Regions from separate parts of the Streptomyces syringium genome, predicted to be linked through region 1. Evidence: riboswitches for the same ligand, from Rfam matches in the RefSeq annotation. Region 1 holds a riboswitch; each other region holds the start of a gene.
What was found. Region 1 has a riboswitch for cyclic di-AMP ahead of JO379_RS05290 (C40 family peptidase). Riboswitches for the same ligand answer to the same signal wherever they lie in the genome.
Positions count from the first base shown of each region.

Region 2: it holds a riboswitch for cyclic di-AMP, as region 1 does, so the genes downstream of both, JO379_RS16075 (M23 family metallopeptidase) here and JO379_RS05290 (C40 family peptidase) in region 1, are expected to answer to the same signal.
Region 3: it holds a riboswitch for cyclic di-AMP, as region 1 does, so the genes downstream of both, JO379_RS13790 (LysM peptidoglycan-binding domain-containing protein) here and JO379_RS05290 (C40 family peptidase) in region 1, are expected to answer to the same signal.
Region 4: it holds a riboswitch for cyclic di-AMP, as region 1 does, so the genes downstream of both, JO379_RS03945 (C40 family peptidase) here and JO379_RS05290 (C40 family peptidase) in region 1, are expected to answer to the same signal.

Region 1 covers NZ_JAGIOH010000001.1:1,204,039-1,211,763, forward strand. The annotation lists gene JO379_RS05270 (phosphatase PAP2 family protein) at 1-304, opposite strand, end outside; gene JO379_RS05275 (dienelactone hydrolase family protein) at 574-1,323, opposite strand; gene JO379_RS05280 (ATP-dependent Clp protease proteolytic subunit) at 1,525-2,160, shown strand; gene JO379_RS05285 (hypothetical protein) at 2,167-2,475, shown strand; cyclic di-AMP (ydaO/yuaA leader) riboswitch at 2,795-2,980, shown strand; gene JO379_RS05290 (C40 family peptidase) at 2,985-3,455, shown strand; gene JO379_RS05295 (ATP-binding protein) at 3,813-4,241, opposite strand; gene JO379_RS05300 (helix-turn-helix domain-containing protein) at 4,507-5,385, shown strand; gene JO379_RS05305 (DUF397 domain-containing protein) at 5,395-5,670, shown strand; gene JO379_RS05310 (8-amino-7-oxononanoate synthase) at 5,674-6,843, opposite strand; gene bioB (biotin synthase BioB) at 6,992-7,725, shown strand, end outside.
Region 2 covers NZ_JAGIOH010000001.1:3,648,161-3,655,885, reverse strand. The annotation lists gene JO379_RS16085 (DEAD/DEAH box helicase) at 1-905, shown strand, start outside; gene JO379_RS16080 (PP2C family protein-serine/threonine phosphatase) at 1,163-2,524, shown strand; cyclic di-AMP (ydaO/yuaA leader) riboswitch at 2,745-2,910, shown strand; gene JO379_RS16075 (M23 family metallopeptidase) at 2,922-4,208, shown strand; gene JO379_RS16070 (MFS transporter) at 4,407-5,909, shown strand; gene JO379_RS16065 (aldo/keto reductase) at 5,991-6,935, shown strand; gene JO379_RS16060 (hypothetical protein) at 6,986-7,285, opposite strand; gene JO379_RS16055 (N-acetyltransferase) at 7,411-7,725, shown strand, end outside.
Region 3 covers NZ_JAGIOH010000001.1:3,125,056-3,132,780, forward strand. The annotation lists gene eno (phosphopyruvate hydratase) at 1-907, opposite strand, end outside; gene JO379_RS13790 (LysM peptidoglycan-binding domain-containing protein) at 1,201-1,926, opposite strand; cyclic di-AMP (ydaO/yuaA leader) riboswitch at 1,930-2,112, opposite strand; gene JO379_RS13795 (transglycosylase family protein) at 2,372-3,370, opposite strand; gene JO379_RS13800 (cytochrome P450 family protein) at 3,537-4,802, opposite strand; gene JO379_RS13805 (DUF6479 family protein) at 4,981-5,406, opposite strand; gene JO379_RS13810 (nucleoside triphosphate pyrophosphohydrolase) at 5,509-6,483, opposite strand; gene JO379_RS13815 (SurA N-terminal domain-containing protein) at 6,518-7,141, opposite strand; gene JO379_RS13820 (DUF2079 domain-containing protein) at 7,635-7,725, shown strand, end outside.
Region 4 covers NZ_JAGIOH010000001.1:852,913-860,637, reverse strand. The annotation lists gene JO379_RS03955 (MFS transporter) at 1-1,235, shown strand, start outside; gene JO379_RS03950 (cytochrome P450 family protein) at 1,372-2,571, opposite strand; cyclic di-AMP (ydaO/yuaA leader) riboswitch at 3,118-3,282, shown strand; gene JO379_RS03945 (C40 family peptidase) at 3,287-3,760, shown strand; gene JO379_RS03940 (rodlin) at 4,104-4,514, shown strand; gene JO379_RS03935 (alkaline phosphatase PhoX) at 4,714-5,868, shown strand; gene JO379_RS03930 (DUF6875 domain-containing protein) at 5,927-6,676, opposite strand; gene JO379_RS03925 (MFS transporter) at 6,666-7,725, opposite strand, start outside.

The DNA of each region.
Region 1 (7,725 bases):
CGAACATCATCTTGGCGTCGACCGCCCACCGCACCAAAAAGAAGGCGATGTCGATACCGACCGCGGCACCGGCCGCGATGAACCGCTCCCGCCAGGTGAGCACCACCATCATCAGCGCCATGCTGGCGTACAGCAGCGGCCCGGATTTGGGGGCGAGCACCACCTCTTTCACCTGGTTGGTCATCGGCCCCGGCAGGCCGTAGCCCCGTGCGGCGATCTCCAGCGCGATGAGGAATCCGAGGCCCACCACAACCACCGTGGCCCACAGGATCACCCGTGGTTGGCGCCACGGGACGGACGCAATTCTTCGGTTTATTCGCGAGAAAAACCGTGATGCTATAGATATCAATTGTTTGGCCGATGTGTTAGACGTTAGCTAAATAAAGCGACCCTTCGCGCCGGATACCATGATTTTCCGGTGAAGGACGGGCGATGACGGCAATCGTCGTGAGCTCGAACATGCTATCGGAGCGCTGTGGGGCGGCTTCGCCGGTCACGGCCCGCCCGGCGGCTCGGCGTCGCGATCAAGGATTTCGACCGGCGCGCGAGCCGAGAACTCCGAAGACGTGCGCCTCAGCCGGCGGCCAGCGTGCGGTCGAGAAGGGGAAGCAGACGGTCCCAGTGGCGCCGCAGCCCGGAGGGGTCGAACGCGTCGGTGTCGGCCATGGTGAAACCGTGCAGGGTGCCGGGGTAGACCTCGGTGGTGTGCGTGACACCCGCGGCGTCCAGGGCCTGGCGGAGCTCGCCGATGGTCTGGGGCGTCATGTCGTTCTCCGCGAGACCGAGGTGGACCTCGGCGGCGAGCTCGGGGATGTCGCGGTGCGGGCTGTCCGGCGCGTCGGTGACCAGGAAGCCGGGGTGGAATCCGGCGACGGCGGCCACCCGGCCGGGGTGGGCCGTCGCGGTGCGCATCGCCAAGGCGGCGCCCATGCAGTAGCCGATCACGGCGACCGGTCCGGCACCCACCTCGGGCTGGGCGGTGAGGAATCCGAGGTAGGCGTCGGCATCGCGCAGGACACGCTCGGAGGTGTGCGCCTTGACCAAGGGCATCAGCCGCTCGAAGACCGCCGGCCGGACCTCTTCCCCGATGTGCCCGGGAAGTTCGATCACCGGCGCCGGGCCGTGCCGGTAGTAGAGGTTGGGGACGAGCACGTAGTACCCGTGCCCGGCCAGCTCGCGGGCCATCTCCTCCAGCACGGGCCGCACGCCGAAGGCGTCCGGGTACAGCAGCACCCCCGGGTGCCGCCCGCCACCGTCGGGAAAAGCGGCGAAAGCGTCGGCCTGGCCGTCCGCGGTGGGAATCTGCAGAGACTTGGTGGGCATGGCGGATCATCCTTCCTTGCCCCGATGCCCGCGCACAAGGGTTGAGTCAACGACGGGCCGGGGCCCACCACCCCGGCACCGCCGCGCTCACGCCCAGAGCGAAACCACGTCCGATCCGTTGCCGCGCCGAGCCGCGCTGAGCCATGCTCATCCGAACGATCTGTACGTCCTGTACATTTTTTACGGACGAGGAGTGCCACCATGCACCGACCCACGGCCCGCTATGTCCTGCCCGAGTTCACGGAGCGCACGAGCACCGGCGCCCGCACGATGGACCCGTACTCCAAGCTGCTGTCCGAGCGCATCGTCTTTCTGGGCACGCAGATCGACGACACCTGCGCCGGCGATGTGATCGCACAGCTCATGTACCTCGAACACGCGGCGCCCGAGCGGGACATCTCGCTCTACATCAACTCCCCCGGCGGCTCCTTCCCCGCCATGTGCGCCATCTACGACACGATGCGCTACATCGGCTGCGACGTGGAGACGATCTGCCTGGGCCAGGCCGCCTCGTCCGCCGCCGTGCTGCTCACCGCCGGCACCCCGGGCAAGCGACTGGCGCTGCCGAACGCGCGCGTCCTCATTCATCAGCCGTCCCTCAGCGAACCGGTCCAGGGCCAGCCCTCCGATCTGGAGATCCAGGCGGGGGAGATGTCGCGCATGCGGGACACGCTGACGGAGATGCTGGTGCGGCACACGGGGCAGAGCGTGGAGCGGGTCGACCGGGACATCGAGCGGGACACCGTCTTCGACGCCGCGGCCGCGGTGGCGTACGGGCTCGTCGACCGGCTCACCTCCAGCCGCAAGGGCCCGGGCGTGCCGCTCGGCGCGAGGTGAGCCGCGATGTGGCCGCCCCAACTGCCACCCCTGCCCGCCCTGACCCGCGCCGAGGGCGAATTGGTGGACCGGTATCTGGAAGTACTGGATCTTCTGGGCCGGATCAACCCGGCCCGCGCGCATGACACGTACGCCGGACTACGGGCGGCGCAGGCTCTGGTGGTCGCGGCGACGGGGCTGCGCGAGGCGTTGACGCTCATGCACGAGCGAGGCGAACGCGAGGTGCACACCGGAACACTCGCGCGGGCGATGCTGGTCCTGGACGGGGAGCGGCGGGCCGCACGGGTCACCATGCCGCCGAACACGCCGGGCTGATGAGCCCGGACGCGCGCCGGAACGACCGGCCGGGCGACACCTCAACGCGATCTCCCGCAGACAGCGGACCCTGCGTAGACATCGCGCAGTGATCGATCCGAGCCGCGCGCGCACGAGGCGATCACGGAGATCAACTCGCCGCAGGTGAACGGCTCAACAGGGTTGAGCGGTGGGCGTCAAACCGTCCGGTGTCCACCCGAACACGCCAGAGGTGACCAGGCTCACATATCACCGGATCCTCTCGGAATCCGTGCCGCGGCTGCGCCAAGATCCAGGCGACGACAAGACCCCGCCACCGCGGCGGGGCGGTCCGGGCGGACGCCGAATCCTGCCGCCGCCCGGATGACTGGTCGACACGAGTGCATCGGCAGGAGTGGAGGACCCGAGTACGGCGGGACGACCGGCACCACTGGCCGTCCCTTGGGGTGAAGCCGCCTCGGCGGCCGGGCATCTTCGCCTGCCCGAACCCGACAGGTCATCCTTCATAGGCGGCAGACGAAGGGTTGCGTATGGCCGCGCACAAACGACCAACGAAGTTCTCCAGGGCCAAGGCCGCCTCGGCCCTCACCCTCGCAGCCGTCGGCGCCTCGGTGCTGGTGCCCGGCGGTTCGCCCGACGCCGAGGCCGCGAACGTCTCCACCCTCGCCCTGCGGATAGCGGAATCGAAGCAGGGCGCTCCCTACCAGTGGGGCGCGACGGGACCGTACAGCTTCGACTGCTCGGGGCTGACGCAGTACTCGTACAAGCGGGTCGGCAAAAAGCTGCCCCGTACCGCCGCCGCCCAGTACAACCGCGCCCGCCATGTGCCCGGCTCCGCCCGCCAACGCGGGGACCTGGTGTTCTTCCACTCCGCCGGCGGCGTCTATCACGTGGGCATCTACGTCGGGAACGGCAGGATCCTGCATGCTCCCAAGACCGGCGCGGTCGTCCGCCACGAGCGGATCTGGACCAGAAGCGTCAGCTACGGCCGCGTGAACTGAAAGCGCCGACGGTGGCGTGCCGCGACGGCCGCCCCCGCCACCGTCCTCGCCTCCCTGTGCGCCGACACGGCAAAGGGTGTGTTCCCACCCGCCGACGGCGGACACGACTGTGGTGCCGCGGCCCCTCGTTCGCGACGGGGGCCGCCGGCCCCGACCGGGCACACGGTCGCCTTCACCGGCAGCGATCCGGAACGGGTAAGGGCGCGCCTGCCCGCCGGTGACCTGCCCGAGCCGCTCGACCCGCCTTGTCCGCGAGCACCGTGCGATCACCGTGCGAGCCCCTGGGCCGGGTGGTGGACCCCTCGGCCTTCTCGAGGCCACGGGGCCCACCGCCCGGCCCACAGCCGCGCGGGGCGGTCAGGGTACGGGCACCGTCCAGGGCAGACAGATCCAGACCGTCTTGCCGCCGTCGGCCGTCGGGGTGACCGACAGTCTGCCGCCGCGCTCGGCGGTCAGACAGCGGATGATGACCATGCCGCGGCCGTTGTCCTGCTGGACGGCGGCGGGCAGCCTTCTCGGATAGCGGGGGTGACTGTCCGTGACGCCGATGCGCAGCTGCTCCTCCCGGTCGAGCCGGACGTCCACGGTGAAGGTGGGCGACTGGCCGCGGGTGTGCTGCACGGCGTTGGTGGCGAGTTCGGAGACGATCAGCCGAACCGTGTCGGCGTCCTCGGTGCCGTCCGCCAGCCCCCATTCCGCCAGTACACGCGCGACATAGCGGCGCGCGTCGGACACCGAGGCGGGGGCGCTCGGCAGGGTTACGGTTGCTTCCTGGTGATCCGCCATGGCGCTGTCCCTTTCCTACCGAGGCCGGGCTCCGACGCGTGACGCAGGGCACTGACGCGGTGACGTCGGGAGCGGTCTCGGACGGCTCTTCGTCACAGAGTGCCACCGTCGGCGTCCGAGAGTGAGCGATCCACCGGAAAATGCATATATCTGTCGCTCGAAGCGGTGAACTCTGCCGGGAGCGACCACATTTGGGTGGCGCACTCGTCTATTGACACTGACGTATGGATGTGGACGTGTTCACCTTGGCCGAAAGGGAATACCCATGCGCTACGGACCCGCGGTGCGTCGACGCAAGCTCGGCGCGGAGCTGCGCCGCCAGCGTGAACTGGCCGCGCTGACCAGCCGGGAGGCGGCGTGCGCGGTGGGCTGGCACCAGTCGAAGGTGAGCCGGATCGAGACGGGCTGCAGTGGCGTGAAGCCCTCGGACGTCGCCCTGTTGCTGGATGCCTACCAGGTGACCGACCCGGAACTGCGTGCGCTGCTGGGGGCGCTGTGCGGCGCGGGGTCGGCGGATCCGGGTGAGGGCGCGGGGGCTCGGCGGGGTTGGTGGTACGCCTACCGCGACCGGCTGCCGCCCGCCTATCTCGATTTCATCAGCCTGGAGTCCGAGGCCTCCCACCTGCGCACTTTGGAGACCACGGTGGTGCCGGGGCTGTTGCAGACGCCGGAGTACGCGCGCGCGGTGACCCGCGCGGCGCTGAACGACCCGCCCCCGGAGCAGGTCGAGGAGTTGGTGCGGGTGCGGATGGCCCGCCAGTCGGTGCTGCGGGGCGAGCGTCCACTGGAGTTGTGCGCGGTGCTCGACGAGGCGGTACTGCGTCATGAGGTCGGCGGCCGGGAGGTGATGGCGGGGCAGTTACGGCACCTGGTGACCACGGGGCACATGCGGCACGTGCGACTGCATGTGCTGCCGTTCTCCGCGGGCAGCCATATCGGCATCACCGGCCCTTTCGTTATTTTCTCATTTCCGCGCATTGCAGATCTGGATGTGGTGGTTCTCGACCACTTGACGAGTAGCCTCTATCTGGAGCGGAAAGAAGACCTCCGGGCGTACGGTTCCGCTTTCGCCACCCTGCGGACCCGCGCCCTCTCGCATGAGAACTCGTTGGATTACATCGCCGGGCTCCATGACGGCGTGTGAGGAGGCACCATGCCCGCAATGCCTCGCTATGTCCCTTCCCCCTCTGCCCTGCGTGCCGCGAGGTGGCGGCGCAGCAGCTACAGCACCGGAATGAACAACTGCGTCGAAACGGCCCCGCTCGGCCCGGACCTGCTGGCCGTACGGGACTCCAAGCGCACGGCCGGACCCGTCCTGTCGTTCTCGCCCGCCGCGTGGTCCTCGTTCGTGGGAGACCTCCGCGGCGGTGGCCTCGGCCGCCGCCGCGGGGCCGGGGCGGCCGATGGGGCCACCGCCACCAGGAGTTGAGCGTCAGGCGGCCGGTGCGGTCCGCAGGACCGTGCCGGCCGCCTCCTCGATCTGCCGGTCCGTGAGGTCCGCGCGCGCCGTCAGCCGCAGCCGCGAGACGCCGTCGGGCACGGACGGGGGGCGGAAGCAGCCGACCGCGAGCCCGGCGGCGCGGCAGTCGGCCGCCCATCGCACGGCGGCCTCCGGTGAAGGGGCCCGGACGGACACCACCGCCGCGTCGGGCCGTACCGCCGTCAGCCCCGCCGCCGTCAGCCTCCGGTGCAGCTCGGTGGCGACGTGCCGCACCCGGGCCGCGCGCCCCGGTTCGCGGCGCAGCACCGCAAGGCTCGCGAGCGCGCCGCCCACCGCCGCCGGGGCGAGCCCGGTGTCGAAGATGAACGTCCGTGCGTGGCTGACGAGATGCCGGATGACGCGCGCGGGGCCTAGCACCGCGCCCCCCTGGCTGCCCAGCGACTTCGACAGGGTGACCGTGGCGACGACGTCCGCGTCCCCCGCCAGGCCCGCCGCGTGCACCGCGCCCCGGCCCCCTTCGCCGAGGACCCCGAGTCCGTGCGCGTCGTCCACCAGCAGCGCCGCGCCGTGCTCCCGGCAGGCCTCGGCGAGCGCGGCCAGCGGTGCGGCGTCGCCGTCCACGGAGAAGACGGAGTCGGTGACGGCGAGGGCCCGGCCCTCGTGCGCCCCCAGCGTCTTGCGGACCGCTTCCGCGTCGGCGTGCGGGACGACGGCCGTCTCGGCGCGGGCGAGCCGGCAGCCGTCGATGAGCGAGGCGTGGTTGCCGGCGTCGGAGACGACGAGCGGGACCGAAGGGGACGAACCGGACAGGTTCGGCGGGCCGCACAGGGCGGTGACCGCGGCGAGGTTCGCGGCGTACCCCGAGGAGAAGACGAGCGCCGCCTCGAATCCGCAGAACCCGGCGAGGCTCTCCTCCAGCCGGGTGTGCAGGGCGGTGGTGCCGGTCACCAGCCGGGAGCCGGTGGCCCCCGCGCCCCAGCGGCGGGCCGCGCCGGCGGCGGCCTCGGTGACCTCGGGGTGACGGGTGAGGCCCAGGTAGTCGTTCCCGGCCAGATCGACGAGCGGCGAGTCGGCCGGCCGCGGCCGTAGGGTCCGTACGAGCCCGGCGGCCAGCCGCCGCTCGTGCTCCGCGTCGATCCAGTCGAACGGATCCTGGGGCATCGGCCGTCCTTCGCGTTCTGTGGGGTTTGCATAGAACGTAGCCGCCGATGGCCCTGGTCAGGGTGTGGCAATACACACACATGAATCGGCCCCCGTTGTGCGATCTCTACCTTGGCCGGGAGTGCTGCCGTAGGCGAGGATCGGCGCCATGGACCTGCTGAACACGCTGGTGGACAAGGGGTTGCGGCGGGAGCTGCCGACCCGCGAAGAGGCGCTCGCCGTACTGGCGACCACCGATGACGACCTGCTCGATGTGGTGGCCGCGGCGGGCAAGGTGCGCCGCCGGTGGTTCGGACGGCGGGTGAAGCTGAACTACCTCGTCAACCTCAAGTCGGGGCTCTGCCCCGAGGACTGCTCGTACTGCTCGCAGCGGCTGGGCTCCAAGGCCGAGATCCTCAAGTACACCTGGCTCAAGCCGGACGACGCCTCGAAGGCGGCGGCCGCGGGCGTCGCCGGCGGTGCGAAGCGGGTCTGCCTGGTCGCCAGCGGGCGCGGCCCGACGGACCGGGACATCGACCGGGTCTCGAAGACCATCGAGGCGATCAAGGAGCAGAACGAGGACGTCGAGGTGTGCGCGTGCCTCGGGCTGCTGACCGACGGACAGGCCGAGCGGCTGCGGGCAGCCGGAGCCGACGCCTACAACCACAACCTCAACACCTCCGAGGCGACGTACGGCGACATCACCACCACCCACACCTTCGCCGACCGCGTCGACACCGTGCAGCAGGCCCAGGCGGCGGGGATGTCCGCCTGCTCCGGGCTGATCGCGGGCATGGGCGAGAGCGACGCGGACCTGGTGGACGTGGTCTTCGCGCTGCGCGAGCTGAACCCGGACTCGGTGCCGGTCAACTTCCTCATCCCCTTCGAGGGGACCCCGCTGGC
Region 2 (7,725 bases), 2.4 Mb from region 1:
TGTTCTCCGCGACCCTCGACCGCAACGTCGACCGGCTCGTCCGCCGCTTCCTCACCGACCCGGTGACGCACTCCGTCGATGCCTCCGTCGGCGCGGTCTCCACGATGGACCACCACCTGTTCCACGTGACCGACCAGGACAAGAAGGACTCCGTCACCCGGGTCGCCGCCCGCGCCGGCCGCGTGATCATGTTCGTCGACACCAAGCGCGGCGCCGACCGCCTGGTGAAGAAGCTGCTGTCCGAGGGCGTCCGGGCCGCCGCGCTGCACGGTGGCAAGAGCCAGCCGCAGCGCAACCGCACGCTGGACCAGTTCCGCACCGACCAGGTCACCGCCCTGGTCGCGACGAACGTCGCCGCGCGCGGTATCCACATCGACGGCCTCGACCTCGTCGTGAACATCGACCCGCCGACCGACCACAAGGACTACCTGCACCGCGGTGGCCGCACCGCGCGCGCCGGCGAGTCCGGCACGGTCGTCACGTTCGTGCTGCCCGAGCAGCGCCGTGAGATGTCCCGGATGATGACCACGGCCCAGATCACGCCGAACGTCATCAAGACGTACCCGACCGACCCGGAGCTCGCCCGCATCACCGGCGCCCGCGAGCCCAGTGGTGTCCCGGTCGTCATCACGCCCCCGGCCCCGGCCCAGCCGCAGGGCACCGGCAAGTCGTCGAGCTCGCGCGGCAGCCGCGGGGGCCGCGGCCGCACCCGCACGGACGCCTCCGGCTCCGGCACGGGCGGCTCGGGCAACAGCGGCAGCCGCCCGTTCCGCGGCTTCGGCAACGGCACGGAGGGCTCCCGCCGCTCCGGCACCCGCCCGGGCAACGCGGTCGGCCGCGGCCGTCGCAGCGGCGGCGGTGGCGGCGGCACAGGCGGCGGCGGCCGTCGTCCGTCCGCGGCGTGACGCGTACGGAGTGACCTGACGGTCTTCAACGCCGGACGGGCTGGTTGTGGCTGAGCTCAGCCACAACCAGCCCGTCCGGCGTTTGAGGACGCGCCCGCAGGGCGCTCACCGCCGCAGGCGGCAGACGGCCCGCAGCCGAAATCCGCCGGACAGATCTCAGGGCTCACCCACCAACGGCGCAGTACCAGTCGCCCGCGCGAGCGTCACGCGCGAGGCTGAGGGGATACGCGCGGGACGGCCGGTCAGGAGAGAACACGGTGGGGAAGCGAGGCGAGCCCGGGTCGGCTTCGACACGCGACCCGGCACGTGAACCCGTACGCGGCCGGGCAGACGATCCGGCCCGTGATCCGGCCCGCGATCCGGCATCGAACCCCCCGTGGAACCCGCCACCGCGGAACGGCGGGGAGTCCCACTGGACCGCCATCCGCCGCGCGGCGAAATGGCTCCCGGCCCTGCTGATCGTCGGCGGCGCCGCCTTCGACTACTTCACCCCTCCCCGCTTCACCTACGCCCCCTTCTTCTGCTCCGCCCCCCTCGTCGCGGCGGCCCTGCTGTCCCTGCGCGCCACCGCGACGACCGCCGTGGCGGCCGTGGGCGCGGCCATCACCCTCGCGGTCTACCACCGCGTACAGGACACGGCCGAGTCCACGACCGAGGTCGTCACCGTCACGGCCGTCTCCCTCCTCGCCCTCGGCCTGAACCGCATCGTGCGCCACGGCGACCAGCAGCTCGCCTCCGCGCGCGGCATCGCCGAGGCCGCCCAGCGCGCGGTCCTGCCGACGCCGCCCGCCCGCATCGCCGGGATGCGCGTCGCCGCGCGCTATGTGGCGGCCCAGGCCGACGCCCGGATCGGCGGCGACCTCTACGCCGTCCAGGACACCCCGCACGGCGTGCGCGTCATCGTCGGTGACGTACGCGGCAAGGGCCTGGGCGCGGTGGAGGCCGTCGCGGTGGTGATCGGAGCCTTCCGGGAGGCCGCCGAGCAGGAACGCACGCTCGAAGCGCTCGCGGCACGGCTGGAGCACGCGTTGCGGCGGGAGGGCAGACGGCGCGCCAACCTGGACCAGTCCGAGGGCTTCACCACCGCCGTCCTGGCGGAGGTGCCGCCCGGGGCGAACACGCTGCGCCTGGTGAACCGCGGCCACCCGCCCCCGCTGCTGCTGCACATCGACGGGCGGGTGGACGAGACGTACCCGGAGGTGCCGGCGCTGCCGCTCGGCATGGGGGACCTGGGCGGGTGGCCGGACCGGGCGGAGGAGCGGGAGTTCCCGGCGGGTTCGACGCTGCTGCTGTTCACCGACGGGGTGACCGAGGCGCGGGACGCGGACGGCGTCTTCTACGTCCCGCAGGAGCGGCTGCGCGGCAGACAGTTCCGGAGCCCCGACGCGCTCCTCGACCTGCTCGCCGCGGACGTGGCCCGCCACTCGGGCGGTCACACGGCCGACGACATGGCCCTTCTGGCGATCCGGCGCGGTGACGGCTTCCACCATCCCGTGGCCGCCGCGCGCGGCACCCTCACCGCGACCGTGACGTCCACGCGGACGCATACTTCCCCGCACGGATCTGCTGCCGTTTCTCCCCCCGCTTCCCCCGCTGCTTCTCCCGACGACGGTAAATGATCTTGAATCGGCACGTGCCGCGGATGTCGGCTGACGAGGGATCAACTCCGTGGTGTTCCGGTAGCGCGCAGTAACTCGCCTGCCGGGAAACCCGCGTGTCCTGTGAAGTAGGCCCCGAAAGCCGGTGGGTTCGGGCGTTCGGCTTGGAATCCGCCAGCCATGTCTATTAACGTTCGATAACGCAGCGCGGTCGTCACAGCCGCCGCAAGAGGCGGCACCGTGCGCCTTCGCCGAATCCCGCGGGCACAGCACCATCTGCACCACCAGCGACAACCGGGAACCGGGGAACCACCAAACTTGGGGTGAATCGGGCCGTACTCCGGCCCGTAGGAGACCTTCCTGCTCCGAACCCGTCAGCTAACCCGGTAGGCGAGAAGGAAGGAAAGGAGTCGCCCTCGTGGCGTCCAACAAGCCTGCCCCCGGCGATGGTTCCTACGAGTCGTACGGGCCCTACGGGTCGTACGAGCAGCCGGAGCCGACCGAGCTGTACGGAGCCGGGGCCTACGCGCCGGAGCCTTCGATCGTGCCCGCGTACATGACTCCTCTGACGCCCGAGCCCGTCGTCGCCGCCCCGTCCACCGTGACCCCCGTGGCCGCCGCCGAGCCGGCCGGGGAGCCCGGGGAGGTGTGGAACCCCACCGCGGAGTCCGTCGCCCCGGTCCGCGGCAGACACCGCGTCGTCAAGCAGCGCGGCGGCACGATGGCCCGCAGTGGCGCGGTCCTCGGTGTCGGCGTGATCGCGGCGGTCGGCGCGGGCGGCATGGCGACCGCCCAGGACCGCCCGGCGACGCCGATATCCGTGCCCGACGTGGCGCAGAACATCCCCGGCTTCGGTGCGCTGCTGGCGGATGACGACGACAAGAAGAAGGACTCCGCTTCCGGCTCCGCCGCGGCGCAGGCTCCCGGTGCCGATCAGCCGCTGACCCAGGCGGGACTGTCCGCCGAGGAGGCGGCCCGGGGCACGTCCGACGCCGGCGAGGCGCTGCGCGCCCGCATCCTCCAGCAGGCCGAGCACCAGCAGAACCTCGGTGACGAGGAGGCCCGCGAGGCCGAGGCGAAGAAGGCCGCCGAGGCCCACCGGAAGGCGGCGGCCGAGAAGGCGGAGCAGGCTGCCGCCGAGAAGGAGAAGGCGGAAGCCGAGGCGGCGGCCGAGAAGAAGAAGGCGGAAGCGGAAAAGGCGGCCGAGAAGGCCGCCGAGAAGTCTTCGAACGAATCTTCCGACGAAAATGCGAGCGAATCCGGGAGTGGCGGGTCGGAGCCCTCGGGCGGGGGCGGCGGCCACAGCTCGGGCTCGTACTCCCTCCCCGTCGGCTCATACACGCTGACCGCGGGCTTCGGCCAGGCCGGCGACATGTGGTCCGCGAACCACACCGGCGCGGACTTCGCCGCCCCGACCGGTACCCCGGTCAAGGCGGTCGGCGGCGGCACGATCACCAGTGCGGGGTGGGCGGGCGCGTACGGCTACCGCGTCGTGCTGACGCTGAACGACGGCACCCAGATCTGGTACTGCCACCTCTCCTCGATGGTGGTCACCTCCGGCCAGGTCTCGGCGGGCGACGTGATCGGCCGGGTCGGTGCGACCGGCAACGTCACGGGCCCCCACCTGCACCTGGAGACCCGGCCGGGCGGCGGCTCGCCGGTCGACCCGCTGTCGTGGCTGCGCGGCCGAGGCCTGGAGCCGTAACGAGGCCTGCAGCCGTAAGGGGCGTGGGGCTGCTTGTCGGGGGCGCGGGGCAGTTTCGTAAGGGGTACGGGCGGGAAACGGCTCCTACGAACGTAGAGGCCCTACGCCCACTGCCCGTCCCGCACGACGTCGATAATCGGTCCCGATAACCACACCTTTGCCACGAATGCTTCAGGTTCAGGTGGGAACTCGGGGTGTGTGACGGATGCGACGATCACCACCTCAGTGCCTGCCCGCCTCGACCGGCTGCCCTGGTCCCGGTGGCACTGGACGGTGGTGATCGGCCTCGGCACCGTCTGGATCCTGGACGGGCTGGAGGTCACGGTCGTCGGCAATATCGCCGGGCGTCTGTCCGAGAAGGACAGCGGCCTGTCCATCACCTCGGGGCAGGTCACGGGCCTGGCGGCGGCGCTGTACGTCGCGGGCGCCTGCGTCGGGGCGCTCTTCTTCGGCCGGCTGACCGACCTCTTCGGCCGTAAAAAGCTTTTCATGATCACGCTCGCCGTCTATCTGGCGGCGACCGCGATGACCGCGTTCTCCTTCTCCACGTGGTGGTTCTTCCTCTTCCGCTTCCTGACGGGCTTCGGCATCGGCGGCGAGTACGCGGCCATCAACTCCGCCATCGACGAGCTGATCCCCGCCACCTACCGCGGCCGCGTGGACCTGATCATCAACGGCAGTTTCTGGCTCGGTGCGATCGGCGGATCGCTGCTGTCCATCCTGATGCTGGACACGAACATCTTCCCGGCCGACCTCGGCTGGCGGATCACCTTCGGCTTCGGCGTCGTCCTGGGGCTGGCCATCCTGCTCGTACGGCGCCATGTGCCGGAAAGCCCACGCTGGCTCTTCATCCATGGACGCGGCGAAGAGGCAGAAGTGCTGGTGGCCTCCATCGAGCAACGCATCGAGATGGAGAAAGGCGAGGTGCTGCCGCCACCCACGCGGCAGATCACGATCCACCAGCGCAAGAGCATCGGATTCGGCACCATCGCCCGCACGGTCTTCTCCCAGTACCGGCGCCGGGCGATTCTCGGCCTCGCGCTCTTCATCGGCCAGGCCTTTCTCTACAACGCGATCACCTTCGGCTTCGGGGCCATTCTCACCACCTTCTATGACGTGTCCACGTCCCGCACCGGCTACTTCTTCGCGGTGATAGCGGTCGGCAACTTCCTCGGCCCGCTGTTCCTCGGCAGGCTTTTCGACACCATCGGCCGCCGCATCATGATCTCGTCGACTTATTTGCTGTCCGGTGTGCTCCTCTTCGGCACGGCCGCGCTCTTCGACGGCGGGCATCTGAGCGCCAATACCCTCACCGCCTGCTGGGCCGTCGTCCTCTTCTTCGCCTCGGCGGGCGCGAGCAGCGCCTATCTCACGGTCTCGGAGGTCTTCCCGATGGAGACCCGGGCCATGGCGATCGCCTTCTTCTACGCCCTGGGCACGGCGGCGGGCGGCATCAGCGGCCCGCTGCTGTTCGCCTCACTGACCGCGAGCGGCGTCGTCGGCGACACGGTCCTGGCCTTCCAGATCGGCGCGGCGCTGATGTGCCTGGCCGGGCTGGTGGCAGCGTTCCTGGCCGTCCCGGCCGAGGGCCGCTCGCTGGAGGACATCGCGGAGCCGTTGTCGACGGCGAAGAAGCCGTCGACGCCGGGCCCGCCCGACCCGCCCACCCCGGAGGCGGGGGCGGTGACGGCCGAGGCTTGAAAGGATCGGTGCGAGGGCGTTGCGGCCCCGGAATCGGAACCGGACGGAATACGAACTTCTGCCCGGCTGTTGTGTGTCCCCATGGCTGACATTCACAAGAAGATCGGCAACCTTTCTGTCCACCCGCTCGCCCTCGGCGGCAATGTCTTCGGGTGGACGGCCGACGAGGCGGAGTCCTTCGCCGTCCTCGACGCGTACGCGGCGGCGGGCGGCAATTTCATCGACACCGCGGACATCTACTCCGTGTGGGCACCGGGAAACGAGGGCGGCGAATCCGAGACCGTCATCGGCAATTGGTTCGCCTCCCGCGGCAACCGCGCCGACATCGTCCTTGCCACCAAGGTCGGCGGCGGCCAACCCGAGAAGCGCGGGCTGTCCGCGAACGCCATCAAGTCGGGCGTCGAGGAATCGCTGCGGCGGCTGCGCACCGACTACATCGACCTCTACTACACGCACTTCGACGACCCGTCGGTGCCGGTGGAGGAGTTCATCACGGCCCTCGACGCCCTGGTGAAGGAGGGCAAGGTCCGCGAGATCGCCGCCTCCAACATCACCGCGGACCGGCTGGCCGAGGCCCTCGCCTTCTCCGACGCGTCGGGCCTCGCCAAGTACGCCGCGATCCAGCCCTACTACAACCTGGTCTCGCGCGACACCTACGAGGGCGACCTGGCCGACGTCGCCGCCCGCCACGGCCTCGCGGCCGTCCCGTACTTCGCTTTGGCCTCGGGCTTCCTCACCGGCAAGTACCGTCCGGGCCGGTCCGTGGACAGCGCACGGGCGGAGGGCGCCGGCAAGCACCTGGAGTCCGAGCGCGGCCGCCGCGTCCTCGCGGCCCTGGACGAGGTGGCCACGGCCCACGACGCCGAGGTCGCCACGGTGGCCCTGGCGTGGCTGAACGCCCAGCCGACGGTGGCGTCCCCGCTGGCGAGCGCGCGCACGGTGGAGCAGCTGCCGGCGCTGCTGGCGGTGGCGGACGTGACGCTGACGGAGGCGGAGCTGAAGCGTCTGACGGAGGCGTCGGCGTAGGGGGAACGGTTACGGGCCGGGGCGGCCGGCCCGTAACCGTGGGTCGTCGGTCAGCCCTTGCGCTCGACGGCCCAGGAGGCGAGGGCGACCCCACCGGCGACGGCGAAGACGGACGGCCAGGCGCCGACCTTCTTGGCGAGCGGATGGGATCCGGCGAACGCGGCGACGTACAGCCCGCTCAGCGCGGCAGCCTTGCCGGCGCCGGACGACTGCGCCCACTGCCGCGCGGCCACGGCCCCGGCGGCGGCCAGCGCCACCCCGCCGAGCGGCCGCTGCTTGGTCCAGCGGGCAACGCCATAACCACCCACAAGCCCGCTCGCGGCTACAACAGACGTCGGAATCCGACCCATAAGGCACCTCCTGGCTAAGGAAAAGCTCGGTCTCACGAGGCTAACCCCGCGTAGATTCGTTACTTGAGGGAGGCTTCGACCCGAGGAGCGCACAGGTGATCTGGTACGGGCCTAATGTCCTGAGATTGGCTGATGCGCTGGTCGAGGCGTACGCCGAGGTCTTCACGGCACCACCGTGGAACGAGGACGAGGAATCCGTTCGTCACTTCCGCACCCGCCTCACCACTGATGCCCAGCGACTCGGCTTCCGAGCGGCGGTCTCCCAGTCATCGGAAGGCATCGAGGGCTTCGCCACGGGCTGGCTCACGCAGCCGCCGTTCCCGACGGCGCGGGCGTACGGCAAGGTCACGGCTCAGCTGGGCCCGGAGCGCGTCACCGACCTCCTGATGGGCGCCCTGGAGGTCGACGAACTGGCCGTCCGCCGCCGCTCCCGGGCCAAC
Region 3 (7,725 bases), 1.9 Mb from region 1:
CGCCGAGACGCTCGGTGAGGGTCTTCCAGCCGTCCCAGTCGTCCTCGAACAGCGGGTCCTCGATGGAGACCAGCGGGTACGCGGCGACGAGCTCCGCGTAGTAGTCCGTCATCTCGGCGGCCGAGCGGGACTTGCCCTCGAACTCGTACGAGCCGTCCTTGTAGAACTCGGACGCGGCGACGTCGAGCGCGAGCGCGACGTCCTGGCCGGGGGTGTAACCGGCCTCCTTGATGGCCTCGAGGATGAGGTCGAGGGCCTCGCGGTTGGAGCCGAGGTTCGGGGCGAAGCCGCCCTCGTCGCCAAGGCCGGTGGACAGGCCCTTGCGCTTCAGGACGGCCTTGAGGGTGTGGTAGACCTCGGTGCCCCAGCGCAGCGCCTCGGAGAAGGACTCCGCGCCGATCGGCGCGATCATGAACTCCTGGATGTCCACGTTGGAGTCGGCGTGCGACCCACCGTTGAGGATGTTCATCATCGGAACGGGCAGCAGGTGCGCGTTCGGGCCGCCGAGGTAGCGGAAGAGCGGCAGGTCGGACGCCTCGGAGGCGGCGTGCGCGACGGCGAGGGAGACGCCGAGGATGGCGTTGGCGCCGAGCGAGCCCTTGTTGTCGGTGGCGTCCAGGTCGAACATGGCCTGGTCGATCAGGCGCTGCTCGGTGGCGTCGTAGCCGACGAGCTCCGGGCCGATCTGCTCGATGACGGCGAGGACGGCCTTCTCGACACCCTTGCCGAGGTAGCGGTTCTTGTCACCGTCGCGGAGCTCGATGGCCTCGAAGGCGCCGGTGGAGGCGCCGGACGGCACGGCCGCACGGCCCGTGGAGCCGTCGTCGAGGCCGACCTCGACCTCGACCGTGGGGTTGCCTCGCGAGTCGAGGATCTCGCGAGCTACGACGACGTCGATAGACGGCACGTGCGTCTCCTTCGTGTGTGTCTGAAGTTCTGCCCCCGAGCCTAACGGGCTCCGGGGGTTCCCCCCGCCGGTGGACCACCTGGCGAGCCGAAAAACCGCACAAATGCCGAGATCATCGGACGAATAGCCGATGTGTTCGCCGAGCGGAGAATCCGGACACCGGGGGCCGGGCAGTCGAGTCGTCCCCGGAAACGGCGGAGCCCCGCTCCGGCGCGCCCCGGGGGGAAGGCGCGTCGGAGCGGGGCGGTCCGCTGTGAGCACTGGGGGCGCGGCGCGGTGGCCGGCCCGCCGGATCAGCTGAGGTGCAGCTGCTGGCCCACGAAGATCAGGTCGGCGTTCTCGACGATGTCCTTGTTGAGCTCGTGCAGCTTCTGCCAGCCGCCCTTGACCTTCTTGGCCTCGGCGATCTTGGCGAGGGTGTCGCCGGCCTTGACCTCGTACTCGCCGTCGCCCTTCTTGAAGGACTTCGGGGTGGCCTTCGGGGCCGGGGCCGGGGCGTCGTCCTCGTCGTCGGCCTGGGCCTGCGGGGCGGCCTTCGGGGCGGCCTGCTGCTTCGGGGCCTGGCGCTCGCTGCGGTCCGCGTGCGACTTGGTGGAGGTGCCGCGCGAGGACGAGGAGGAGGAGCCGGAGGTGTCGACGTCGGCCTTCGGGCCGCCGGCGGTCAGGCCACCGGCGCCGGCGCAGCCCCAGGCACCCGGGCCCTGCATGGCGAGCAGCTTCTCGGCGACGGCGATCTGCTGGCTCTTGGTGGCGTGGTCGGCGCGGTCGGCGTAGGCCTGGCCGCCGGCGGCGTTCCAGGACGACTGCGAGAACTGCAGGCCGCCGTAGTAGCCGTTGCCGGTGTTGATGGACCAGTTGCCACCGGACTCGCACTGCGCGACGGCGTCCCAGGTGTCGACGGAGGCGGCGCTGGCGGAGGTCGCGGCCATCAGGGGCGCGGCCACGGCGACACCGGCGACACCGGCGAGCGTGACGATGCGAACGGCCTTGGACGGACGACGGTGCTTGCCCTTGGACATGAGTCGTTTCCTCACCGACGCCTACGAGGTGAGCTGTCGGGTTCGGGCTGTGAGTTGCCCGGCCTGGTGTGCGGTGCACACTCGGCTTCACCCCAAGCCGTCCCGCCCCCGTCGGTCGAATGACCGGCTGGGCCGTTCCGGCGCCTACCTTGGTTCCCCCGCTCCTGCCTACGGCGCTTTCGCGACGACCCCTCCGGCCGCCGGCAGGATTCGGCGTGGCGGCCGTGGTGCTCGCGGTGGCGAGCGGTGACGACGTTAGACACAGCCGGCGTACGGGTTCAAACCCCTGATTCCAGCCACAGTTGCCTCTTGTTACCCACGGGAACACCTTGTTTCCGCAGGTGAGAGACCATGAACAAACTCCGGACGAGCGCCTTCCGACCAGAAGTCAACGAGACCCATGTCTCACTTTCGACTGGAACGGACATTCCCCGCGAAGTCTGCTCTATTTCCCGGCTTTTTTCTTGACCTCAAGCTTCTGACCAGGCTGGATCAGGTCCGGATCGGCCCCTACCACCTTCTTGTTGTCCTCATAGAGGGAGGACCAGCCGCCCTCGACGGCGTGCTGCTCCGCAATGGCTGACAGATTGTCACCGGGGCGCACCGTGTAGTCGCCGGCGCCCGGCTGGTCCGTGCGCGTACCCCCGTCGCGCGAGGCGCGGCCGTCGTCCGAACGCGGCGTCCCGGAGTGCTCCTTGTCCGTGCCGTTCGCGCCGTCCGTGCCGTCCGAGCCGTCGGTGCCGTCGGGCGTCGGCGTGCCGGAGGGGGTGCCGGGTGTGGTCGAGGGGATCTCGGTGGGGTCGTCCGTGGAGGGCTTGCGGTGCTTGCCGCCCTCGGACGATCCGTCCGTGGGGTGCGCGGAGTCGCCGGGCACCGGCTCGGTGGGCTTGCCGGTCGGCTCGTCGGTCCCTGTGGGCGCGGACGGCGAGGGAGAGGAGTCGGGGGACGACGGGGACGAGGGGGACGGCGAGGAGGAGGGTTCGGACGGCTTCTCGGTCTCGGAGGAGTCGGGAGAGGGGGTCGACGGGGTGGAGGGGGTGTTGCGCGTCGGCGCGGGCTTGGCGGGCGCCTCCGGCTCGGGGGTGTGCGTGCTGCCGGGGTTGACCTCCGGCGCCTTGCCGCCCTTCGCGAGCCCCGAGGACACCGCGCAGCTCGGCCAGGCGTCCGGGCCGCGGCTCGCGAGGATCTTCTCGGCCACGGCGATCTGCTGCGAGCGGCTGGCGAGGTCGGGGCGCGGCGCGTAGTCCGTACCGCCGTTCTGCTGCCACATCTCCTGCGTCATCTGCAGTCCGCCGAAGAAGCCGTTGCCGGCGTTGGAGCTCCAGACGCCTCCGCTCTCGCACCGGGCGACCTTGTCCCACGTCTCGGCCTCCGCGGCGTTCGCGCCGGTGGCGGCGAGCAGCGGCATGGCGAGGGACGCGCCCGTCACCCCCGCCGCGACCACGATCGCCGGTACCTGACGGGGTCTGCGGTGTCTACCGTTGCCGGAGCGCATGCGTTGGCCTCTCGTTGGCGGCTCAGTTGATGGTGGTCGAACATAGCGACGGACCACAGGAGTCACAAGCCGGTGTAGCGGAGGTCACGCGAAGGTCACGTGAGTTGACGTATGGTCATCTGATACGCGCAGTGAATTCCACCGGAAGCGTGCGTAGACCACGCATAATCAGCCCGCCGCGCCACCTCAACTCCTCCGGGTCGGCGGCGAGTCGCAGGTCCGGCAGGCGGCGCAGCAGGGTCGCGAGCGCGGCCTGGCCCTCCAGCCGGGCGAGCGGCGCGCCCAGGCAGTAGTGGATGCCGTGCCCGTAGCCGAGGTGCTGATTGTCACGCCGGGACAGGTCGAGGGTGTCCGGCTCGGCGAACCGCTCGGGGTCGCGGTCGGCGGCCGCGAGCACGACGAGCACGGGGTCGCCGGCGGCGATGCGCTGCCCGCCCAGGGTGATCGGCTCGGTCGCGAACCGCCAGGTAGCGAGCTCCACCGGCCCGTCGTAACGCAGCAGTTCCTCCACACCGGTGGCGAGCAGGCTCTCGTCGCCCTCCGCCAGGGCGCGTTGCAGGCGCTCGCGCTCGCCGGGGTTGCGCAGCAGGGCGTAGACGCCGTTGCCGATCAGATTCACGGTGGTCTCGAAGCCGGCGAACAGCAGGATGAAGGCCATCGCGGCGGCCTCGTTCTCCGTGAGGTGCTCGCCGTGGTCGCTGGCGCGGATGAGGCCGGAGATGAGGTCGTCGTCGCCTCCTTCGCCCAGTTCTTCCCGCTTGCGGTGGATCAGCTCGGCGAGATAGCCGCGCATCTTCTTCACCGACCGGGCCACCCCGCCGCGCGGCCCTCCGCCGTGGCGGATCATCATGCCCGCCCAGTCGCGGAAGTCGTCCTGGTCCTCGCGGGGCACACCGAGCAGGTCGCAGATCGCGTAGATGGGCAGCGGGAAGGCGAACTCGTGGATCAGATCCGCCTCGCCCTTCTCGATGAAGGCATCGATGAGCTGGTCGGTGAGCTCCTGCACGCGCGGGGCGAACTCGGCGACGCGGCGCGGGGTGAAGGCCTTCGACACCAGCCGGCGCAGCCGGGTGTGGTCCGGCGGGTCGATGTTGAGCAGATGCGTCATCAGGTTCGCGCTGCGCTCGCCCGGAATGCCGACCTTGCCCTTGCCGTGCGCGGACTCGGAGTGGTGGGCCGGGTTCTTCGACAGCCGCTGGTCGGCGAGGGCCTGGCGGGCGTCGGCGTAACGGGTGACGAGCCAGGCCTCGACGCCGCTGGGCAGGGCGGTGCGGTGCACGGGCGCGTGTTCGCGCAGCCAGGCGTACGCGGGGTACGGGTCGGCGGCGAATTCCCAGGTGAAAAGGGGCGGCGCGGGGGGTGTGTCCTTGTTCTCGTGCACCCCCCGACGCTACCTCGGGCCCTGCGGGTCTTGACCTGTGCACCTCCGCTGCGCGGCGGGGTCCTCAAGCGCCGGACGGGCTGCATTTGCAGCCCGCTGGGGGCACCTCCCAACGGTAGCTGGGGGAGCTTGAGGACGCGCCCGCAGGGCGCCCGCCGCCGCAGGCGGCACAGACGGCCTACGTATGACCCCCGCCGCCGCTGCCGAAGCCACCGCTGCCGCCCTCGTGCCACTTCTTGCGCTCCTCCGACAGCTCTTCCTCGTGGCTGGCGGGGTTCAGCTCGTGCGGCAGCATCCGGTGTTCCTGGTCCAGTGGCGGCACTTCGTTCTGTTCGTGGTGCTCGGTGACATAGCCGACCGTGCCCTCCTCGTCGGCGTGGCCCGGGCCGTGGTCGGGCGACTTGGGGCCTTCGCGCTGCTCCTCCGGCGTGCTCCACGCGCCCATGCGCCGCTGTGGCGCGGCCGGGGGCGGCGGTTCCGCGTCACGTTTCCGGCGTCCCCAGAAGACGGCGACGATCAGGAGGATGGTGACGATCACGCCGACGACCGCGGGCGCGATACCGACGAGATGGTCGCGGTTGGCGAGGTCCATGTTCTCCAGCATGCGGTCCGGTTACCCCCTCTGCGCGCGGGCAGGCCCGAATCTGGGCCGAACGGGTGCCCGGCCCTCCGCGTACCCCCGGGGCGCGGGCCGCCCGCCGCGGGGTCAGACGCCGCCGGCGCCGCCCTCGGCCGCGCGGATCGCGTCGCGGTAGGCGCGGGCCGCGGCCCGCAGGGCGGTCTCCGGCTCGACGCCGTCCGCCTCGGCCCGTACGGCCAGGGCGAGCAGCTCGTAGCCGACGCCGTCCCCGGCCGGCGGGGTCACGTCCAGGCCCTCGGCCCGGGCGCGGGAGGCCAGCTTCGCGGCCAGGGCGAGGGCCGGCTGACCGAGCGGCACCCCTTCGGTGACCGACTCGCGCTCCTTCTCGACCGCCTTCGTCCGCAGCCAGTGCGCTTTGACGTCCTCGGGGGTCTCGGCGGACTCCTCGCCGAAGACGTGCGGGTGGCGGTGGATGAGCTTGTCGACGATCACCCCCGCCACGTCGTCGACGGAGAACGGCTCGTCCGCGTCGTCCTCGGCGATCCGGGCGTGGAAGACGACCTGGAGCAGCACGTCGCCCAGTTCCTCGCGCAGCGACTCCCGGTCCCCGGTCTCGATGGCCTCCAGGAGCTCGTACGTTTCCTCCAGGCCGTACTTCGCCAGGTCCTCGTGGGTGCGGATGCCGCTCCACGGGCAGGCCCGCCGGATCCGGTCCATGACCTGGACGAGGTCGATCAGGCGGGCGCCCGGCAGGTCGTAGGAGCCGGGGAGGAGCTCCAGGGCGGGCATCGTCTCGCGGCCGGAGCCCGCGAGCCGGGCCAGCCCGTCGGTGAGGGCGGACTCGCCGACGGCCGAGGTGAGCACCACGGCCGTGCGGGCGTCGCTCACGCAGTAGTCGACCAGCTCACGGGCGGTCGCGGCGCCCTCCTCGACCTCGACCCCCGCCTCCCGCAGATACGGCAGCTGCGGGTGGGCGGGGTCGGCGCACAGCACCCGGTCGGCGGCGCGCAGCACCTGCCAGGCGGGCCAGGACAGCAGACCGGGGGCGACCCGGTGGCTGGTGGTGAGCAGGACGATGCGGCCAGGTGCGGAGTCGTTCACACCGCCGAGCGTAGGCGACGGCACCGGTGGCGGCTCACGCCGGGCGCTCGGGTTCGCCCGGGGCGGGGGCGGCGGCCCGCAGCCACGGCTCCTGCGCGGGCTCGGCGGTGCCGCGCTTGGGGTCCCAGGTGCCGTAGCGCGGGTTCACGTCCACGTGCAGGGCGTCGGAGGTGCGCCGCAGGACGTCGTTGGTGCGGGCGGCGCCGAGCTTGCCGTCCAGCTTGGCCCGGGTGAGGTCCATGGTCAGCGCCTCGTCGATCCGGTCGGGCGCGATGCCGAGGGCGAGGAACCGGGCCCGCACCGTCTCCGCTCCCCCGTTGGACCGCTCGACCTCGGCGCGGCGCCGCTGCACCTCGCGCCGGGTGACCTCGACGCCGTTGTCCTCGGCGGCCTGCTGCACGATCCGGTTCTGGACGAGACGGATCAGGGTGTCCTGGTTCAGCCGGGCGCTGTTGGCCAGCAGTTGCTGCCCCTGCGGGGAGGACCGCTGCGCGTCCCGTACGACGTTCACCTCGTGCTGGAGCTGCGAGACGCTGATCCGGTCGTCGCCCACGACGGCCGCGGCGCCGGGATGCGAGGTGGACCCGCAGGCGGTGAGCAGCGGCGCGGAGAGGAGCACGGCGGCGGAGACAACGAGCGCGGTCCTACGGCGGTGCATGGAGCCTCCCGGCTGGGTCGTGGACGATGACGAGCGGGCAGTCGGCCTTGCGTTGATCGATGGTAGGGAGTCCACGTGACGTAGGCCACTGATTCGGCCAACGATTCGCCGGCGGCGGCGAGCGGTGTCTTCAACCGCCGGACGGGCTGGTTTCTCGCTGAGCTCAGCCACATCAAGCCCGCTGGGGGCACCTCCCAGCGGTAGCTGGGGGAGATTGAGGACACCGCCGCGCAGCGGTGGTGCGGGAGCAAGGGGACCGCGGTGGTGGCGTGAGGTGCGTCGCGAAAGCCGGGGCCGGGTGAACCGCCGCCGCCCGGGAGCCGTCTTCGCGGAGGGGGCCGGAGAAGAGAGAAGAGGCAGGCCTTCCCGGCAAGGGACCGGCTCCCGACCGGCCCCGGTCGCTTTCGCGTATCTTTTCGACATTCGCCCGGCGCGTCCCGTGGCCCCGGCGGCTCACCGGAGACACCGCGCTATAGAGAGGACAGGACCGCCCATGGATTCGGCCGCAGCCGCCGTCTCGGCACCGGGCCGCAGCCCGGCCCGGTCCATGAAGTCCAAGGCCACGCCGCGCGCCGCCGCCCTGC
Region 4 (7,725 bases), 350 kb from region 1:
GCCGCGACTTCCGGCTGTTCATGTCCTCCCACATCTGCAATGAACTGGGCAGCAGCATCACCTACGTCGCGCTCCCGCTGATGGCCGTGCTCACCCTGCACGCCTCGCCCTGGGAGGTCGGCCTGCTGGCCGCCGCGGAACAGGCGGCCGCGCTGGTGCTCGGACTGCCCGCCGGGGCATGGGTCGACCGGATGCGCCGCCGCAACGTGATGATCGCCGCGGACGCGGTGCGCGTCGTGCTGTTCACCGCCGTCCCCCTCGCGTATCTGCTGGACCTGCACTCCATGCCCCTGCTCTACACCGTGGCACTGCTGATGGGCTGCGCCCGGCTCTTCGGCGATGTCGCGGACCAGAGCTATCTGCCCACGCTGGTCGGGGACTCCGAGCTGATCAACGGGAACTCCAAGCTGGAGACGGTCCGTTCCGCCGCCGAGCTCGGCGGCCCCGGCATCGCCGGATTCATGGTCCAGGCCTTCGGCGCGGCCGGGACGATAGCCGGCCAGGCCGTCACCTCGCTGGCCTCCGTGATCCTCCTCGGCCGCATCGGCGCCCGCGAGGAGCAGCCCGCCGCCGCCCGCAAGGGCGGGCTGCTCACGGACATCCGCGAGGGCCTGTCCTACGTCCTGGGCCACCGGACCCTGCGGCTCATCGCCCTCAACACCGCGGCGACCAACCTCTTCCTCAGCGCGACCATCACCCTCGAGGTCCTCTTCCTGAGCCGGACCGTCGGACTGCCGGCCGCGGCGGTCGGCTGGGTGCTCGCCGTGTCCACGATCGGTGCGATGCTCGGCGCGCTCGTCGTCGGCCGGCTCTCCAAGGCCATCGGCGCGGCCCGGCTCACCTGGCTGTCCCTGCTCGCCACCGCGCCGTTCGGACTGCTGCTGCCGCTGGCGGAGAAGGACTGGCGGATCGGGCTGTTCATCCTCGGCGCGGTGGTCCAGTCGGCCGGCATCACCCTCTACAACATCTGCCAGGTGACGTACCGCCAGACGGAGTGCCCGCCGCACCTGCTCGGCCGGATGACGGCCACCATGCGCTTCCTGGTCCAGGGCGTCCTCCCGCTGAGCGGTCTGCTGGCGGGTGCCCTCGGCGCGCTCATCGGCGTCCGGGAGACGCTGTGGATCTTCGCGGCCGGACTGGTGCTCGCCCCGCTGGTGCTGCTGTGCTCGCCGCTGCGCACGATGCGTGACTTCGAGCCGACTTCGCTCTCCTCGGAGCCGGTGGAAGCGGCATAAGAGAGCGTGATCGAGCAAGAGTGCGGTCATTTCAGGTCGGGCGTGCCTGGCTGCCCGCCCGTCACGACAGTGGCCCGAACCCGTCGGTCTCCGACGGGTTCGGGCCACCCGTACGTCCGCCCCGGAAAGCCGCGCGCTACCGCTGCGGTGTGAACCTCACCGGCAGGGCGAGCAGCCCGCGCAGCGCCATGCTGGGCCGCCAGGAAAGCGCGGCGGGGTCGACGTCGAAGGCGAGGTCCGGGCAGCGCTCCAGCAGCGCCTTGAGGGCGATGGCCGCCTCCATCCGGGCGAGCGGGGCGCCGATGCAGTGGTGGACACCGTGACCGAAGGCGAGGTGCCCACGGGCCTCGCGGCGGATGTCGAAGCGGTCGGGGTCGGGGAAGTGCCGGGGATCGCGGGCCGCCGCGGCGAGCACGACGATCACCGGTTCCCTGGCGGGGACGGTGGTGCCGCCGATCTCCACCGGCTCGGCGGTGTAGCGGAAGGCGCACCGCTCCACCGGGCAGCCGTAGCGGAGCATCTCCTCGATCGCGCCGTCGAGCAGGGACCAGTCGGCGCGCAGTGCCGCCAGCTGGTCGGGGTGGCGCAGCAGCTCGTGGACGCCGCTGGAGATGAGGTTGACGGTGGTCTCGTGGCCGGCGACGAGCAGGACGAAGGCCATGCCCAGCAGTTCGTCGGGTGAGAGCCGGTCGCCGTCGTCGTCCGTGGCGGTGGTCAGGGCACTGAGGAGATCGTCGCCGGGCGACTGCCGCTTGGCCTCGATGAGCGAGACGAAGTACGCGGTCATCGCCTGGGCCGCGGCACCGGCGGCTTCCGGGCTGCTGGGGAGGACGACCTCGTTGGACCACTCACGGAACGCCGCGCGGTCGCCGACGGGCACCCCGAGCAGCTCACAGATGACCGTCAGCGGCAGTGGCAGCGCGAAGGACTCCACGAGGTCGGCGCGGCCGAGCGGCAGCATCGCGTCCAGGAGTTCGCCGGTCCACCGCGAGATGCGCGGGCGCAGCTCCTCGATGCGGCGCGGGGTGAACTCCTTGGCGACGAACTTGCGCAGGCGCGTGTGGTGCGGCGGGTCGACCTGGAGCATGTTCAGCCCGATCGCGTAGCCGCCGTCGTCCTCCCAGTCCGGCGAGTAGCGGATGTCGTTGCGCAGCCGGGGGTCCGTCAGGGCGGCCCGGGCCTCGTCGTTGCCGACGATCAGCCAGGACTCGCGCCCGTCGGGGGTCCGCACCCGATGGACGGGCCCCCGCTCCCGCAGGCTCGCGTAGAGCGGATGCGGGTCCTTGGCGAAGTCCGTGCCGGCGGGCGTGAGGTCCTCGAGCGTTGGCGTGGACACAAGCGTTCCCTTCGTCGTCTCCGGGGCATGACCGGAGCCCAAGTGGGGATGGGCCCCCAGTTGACGGACCGACCGTAGCACTAAGTGGGGAGCCGTCCACACTTTGGGTCGCGCGAAGGATCCGCCGTCGTCGCCGTCGAACGCGAGGGGTTGCGGTCGCTCATCACCCGTCAGTCCGCCCTGGTCGCGGATAATGCGGAGGCTGCCATTCAGTCGTCGGGCGGGGTGGCCGGCGGAACCGCCGGGTGTGCACCCCGGGCCGTTCTTCCGGTGCTCGACGGGATTCGGCCGCGACCGCCGGTAACTCCCTTGATATCCAGCCGCTTTCAGGCTCCGCCCGACACTGATTTCCGCTGTGCGGGGGCTGTTGACGGAGGTTCGGGCGGGGCGAAATCAGCCGCCGGTTCCTCGAGTCGACGCGAAGTGAACAAGTTCACAGAAGGCCGTTTGGGCTCTGATTTTGAGCGGTCGATGATGCAGGATCTCTGCTCGAACACAAGAACCCGTCACAGAGGCGGGCGACCCGGGCGGACGCCGAGTCCTGCCGCCGTCCGGGTGCAGATTCAGATCAAGGATCGGCAGGAGCGGGAGACCCAAGCACGACGAACCACGATGGCAGTGGTTCTTGGGGTGAAGCCACGTATGTGGCCGGGCAACTTTGTCAGCCCGAACCCGACAGGTCACCTTTCGTAGGCGGATGACGAAGGGCTTTGGCATGTCTGCGTTCCCTGGCATACCCGCACTGCTTTCCCGGGCCGGAACCGCATCGGTTCTGACCGCAGCCACCGTCACCGCGTCGATGCTGATCCCGACACTGGCAACCGACGCACAGGCGGCGACTCCGGGAACGAAGGCGCTGCAGATCGCGGCCTCCAAGAAGGGGTCGCCGTATCAGTACGGCGCCACCGGTCCGAACCGTTTCGACTGCTCGGGCCTGACGCTGTACGCCTTCAAGAAGGCGGGTAAGGCGCTGCCGCGCACCGCGGCTTCGCAGTACAACAAGACCAGGCACCTTTCGGCCGGCTCACGACAGCCGGGCGACCTGGTGTTCTTCCACTCGGGCAGCAACGTCTACCACGTGGGGATCTACGCCGGGAAGAATCAGATCTGGCACTCTCCGAAGCCGGGCAAGTCCGTGCGGCTGGAGAAGATCTGGACGAACAGTGTCTGGTACGGCCGCGTCAAGTAGCCCTTGAGGCTGTTCAAAAGCCCGCCCGGACGCTCTTGTGGGGGCAATGTCCGGGCGGGCTGACGGCTGCGGAGGCACCGCTGCGCGCAGCACGCTACCAGCCGAATCCGAAACGCCCGGGCGCCGTCACCCCATTGGCCGCCCCGGAAGTGCGCCGCGCGTGCGTGCGCAATGGCCCGCCCTGTCTCCCGGGCGGTCGGTGGCCCTTTGACGGTTGCCTTTCGATGGTGTCGCCCATGGTCCGGCTGGCTCAAATGAGTGAATGTCCGGAACTTCTTAAATCGACCGGAGTTACTCAGGTCGCTTCCTTGTGAGGGGCGCTAATCGATCGAAAGGCATGGACGTGCTCAAGAAGGTACTCGCCACGACCGCGATGACGGTTTCCGCGGTCGGCGCCATCACCGCTCCCGCGATGGCGATCGGCAACGACAACGGTGACGTCGCCAATGGCAACGCCGCGAAGACCGGTTACGGCAACACCAAGACCGGCGGCAAGCAGAGCCCGCAGATGAGCCTGATCCAGGGCACGCTCAACAAGCCGTGCCTGGGTATCGGCAAGATCGGTGTCCAGTCCCTCATCGCGCTGCTCAACATCGGTGTCCAGGACATCCCGATCCTCACCTCGCAGCAGCAGCAGCAGTGCACCGACAACTCCACGATCAGCGACGGGGACGACCAGCTGTCGCACATCCTGGACGAGATCCCGATCCTCACGGGCAACGGTTCCGGGAACAGCGCGCACGACGGGCACTGACGGCCCAGAGCCTTGGCGTTCATCCCCCTGTTCCGGATATGCGGGATCCGGAACAGGGGGATTCCCGTGCGCCGACGCAATTGATCACCTCAGTTCACTTCTTGTTGATGTACTGTCAACTCTGCGCTTTTATGGTCCGGGAGACCAGGCCTCGCCGCCGGTCGGTGACGAGGCACCCCCCAAGTCCCCTGGAGTGACCGTGGAACGTCGCACCTTCCTGCGCGCGGCCGTCGTCGGCACCTCGGCCGCCGCCCTCGGCGGCTCACTGTGGAGCGCCGCCTACGCGAGCCCGGCCCAGCCGGGCGCCGGACCCTACGGACCGCTCGGCGCCGCCGACGGCAATGGTCTCCGGCTGCCGAAGGGTTTCAGTGCCCGGATCGTCGCCCGGTCCGGACAGAAGGTCTCCGGCACCTCCTACACCTGGCACAACGCCCCGGACGGCGGCGCCTGTTACGCCGACGGCACCGGCTGGATCTACGTCTCCAACTCGGAGATCAACCCCTCCGGAGGAGCGAGCGCGCTGCGCTTCGATGCCGCCGGAACCGTCGTCGCGGCGTACCGCGTGCTCTCCGGCACCCGCCAGAACTGCGCGGGCGGCAGGACGCCGTGGAACACCTGGCTGTCCTGCGAGGAGGTCGACCGCGGCTACGTCTACGAGACCGACCCGTGGGGCGTGAAGGCGGCGGTGCGGCGCGACGCGATGGGCCGCTTCAAGCACGAAGCGGCCGCCGCCGACCCGGTCCGCAAGGTCGTCTATCTGACCGAGGACGTCACCGACGGTTGCTTCTACCGCTTCACCCCCACCACCTGGGGTGATCTCTCGGCCGGGAAGCTCGAGGTGCTCACCATGGGCTCCGGGACCTCGGGGCCCGTCACCTGGGGGGCCGTCCCCGACCCGTCCGGCGCCCGCACGGCCACCCGCAACCAGGTCGCCGGGGCCAAGCGCTTCAACGGCGGCGAAGGCTGCTACTACGCCGACGACACCTGCTGGTTCACCACCAAGGGCGACAACCGTGTCTGGCAGTACAACGCGGCGGCCGGAACCATCGAACTCGCCTACGACGACTCGCTGGTGAGCGGCAGCGCACCGCTCACCGGAGTGGACAACGTCACCGGCACGTCCTCCGGCGACCTCTTCGTCGCCGAGGACGGCGGCACCATGGAGATCTGCCTCATCACCCCGGACGACATCGTCACCCCCTTCCTGCGGATCGACGGCCAGTCCGGCTCCGAGATCACCGGGCCGGCCTTCTCGCCGGACGGCAGACGGCTGTACTTCTCCAGCCAGCGGGGCACGACGGGAAGCTCCTCCGGCGGCATCACCTACGAGGTGACGGGCCCGTTCCGCGCGTAGCCCGCCGGGTGCGTCGTCCCAGCCGGGACCGACAGCAGCGCCGCGGCTTCCGCGTCGCTCAGGGGGTCAGCCCGTGCTCACGGCACGCCTGGTTCCACCGCTCGGCGGCTTCCTTCGTCCGCAGTCTCGTACGGCGCGCCTCCGCCGCGTGCAGCCGGTGGTACGCCGGGAACATCTGCCGCACCCGCAAGGACAGTTGGAGGTCGGCGGGGATGATCCTGCGCAGCACGTAGAAGGGGGCGGGCGCGGTGAAGTAGCGGGGCTCGGGGTGGTGGGGGTCGTCGGGCTCGGCGGGGTCCTCGTGGAAGAGCGCCGCCGTGCACCCCCGCGCGTACACCGCGGGCAGCACCGCACGGTGCGCGGCGGCCACCACCGGCAGCAGCGGTGCGGGCGGGCCGGGGAAGGCCACGACCAGCCCCGGGTGCTCGGGCGATTCCCGCTGGGAGGCCCGGTCGAACCACGCCAGATAGCCGACCAGCGCCCGGGCCACCGCGCGCGGCGCCGTGTGCCCGGCCACGCGCAGCTCCGCGTAGTGCATGACGCCGGCCCGCAACGCCCCCCGGACGAAGGGGCAGATGGCATTCGAGGGGCCCGAGCGTCCGATGGAGTCACCGATGTAGTCGCGCAGATAGGGGCGGAAGACCGCGCCGAGCTCGGTACCGCCGTCGCCGTCGTCACCCTCGTCGTCACCGTCACCGTCGCGGAAGACGACGGGAGCGGGCCGGATCAGCTCGCCGCGCCGCACCGCGCCGGGGTCGGGGGCGAAGGACTCCGCGGCCGGTGGCTCGGGGTCCGGCTCAGGGGACACGGGCACCATCCTCCTCGGCCTCCTCGGAGGCTCCCCCCACCGCGGGGGAATCGACTGCCGCGCTCACGGGCGGCGTACGCAGGGACCGGACACAGAACCAGGCGGCCGCTGCCCCGAACAGTGTCGTACCGGCGGCCGCGGTGGTCCACACCCCGGTGACGTCCGCGAGGCCGATGCCGAGCCCGCCCATCACATAGAGACCGAGGCCGGTGGCGAGGGAGTTGAACAACCCGCCCGCGGACAGCATGGTGGCGCGCGACCGGGCGGGCACCCGCTCGTTGAGAGCGGCCTTGAGGCCGGGCATGCACAGACCGGCCGCCATCACGAAGCCGATGTACAGCGGGACGCCGACCCAGCCGGAGGACGCGAGGGCCGAGCCGCCGAGGAACAGCCCGGCGGCCACGGCGGCCAGCACGATGATCCGGGCCCGCGCGCCCGGGTCCTGACGCACCTTCCGGGCGACGACCTCCAGCAGCGGGATCTGCAACAGGTCGCCGGTGCACCGGGCCGCGGCCAGGGCGATCAGCGAGCCGCCGGTGAGGACGTCGAAGTGGACGGTCCACTGCACGCCCGGCAGCCCCCGGAAGAGGCACAGTGCGGCCGCGCACAGCAGCAGACCGGTCAGGACGCGGTCGGTGCCCAGCGCCCGGCGGCAGCCCCGCAGGGCCTCCAGCGAGGCGGCGGCCAGCTCGCGGCGCACACCCGCCCGGTCCGCCCCGGCTCCGGCGCCGTCCGCCACCGGTGTGCGGCCGCGCAGCAGCACGGTCGTGCACACGGCCCCGGCCAGACAGGCGGCCCCGGCCAGCAGCTGCGGCACGGCCAGTCCCAGGAGCTGCCCGGCCGCGGCCCCGGCGACGGTGCCGGTCACGATGCCGGCGTTCTCGGCCATCCGGCCCCGGGCGAAGAGCGCGTCGAGGTTCGCCGAGGGGTCCTCCCGCTGGAGGCGGTCGACGGCCCAGGCGTCCAGGCTGCCCGAGGCGAACGGCGTGCCGACGGCCGCGATCAGCGTTCCGGCCACCGCCACCGCGGGGTCGGCGGAGAAGAACAGC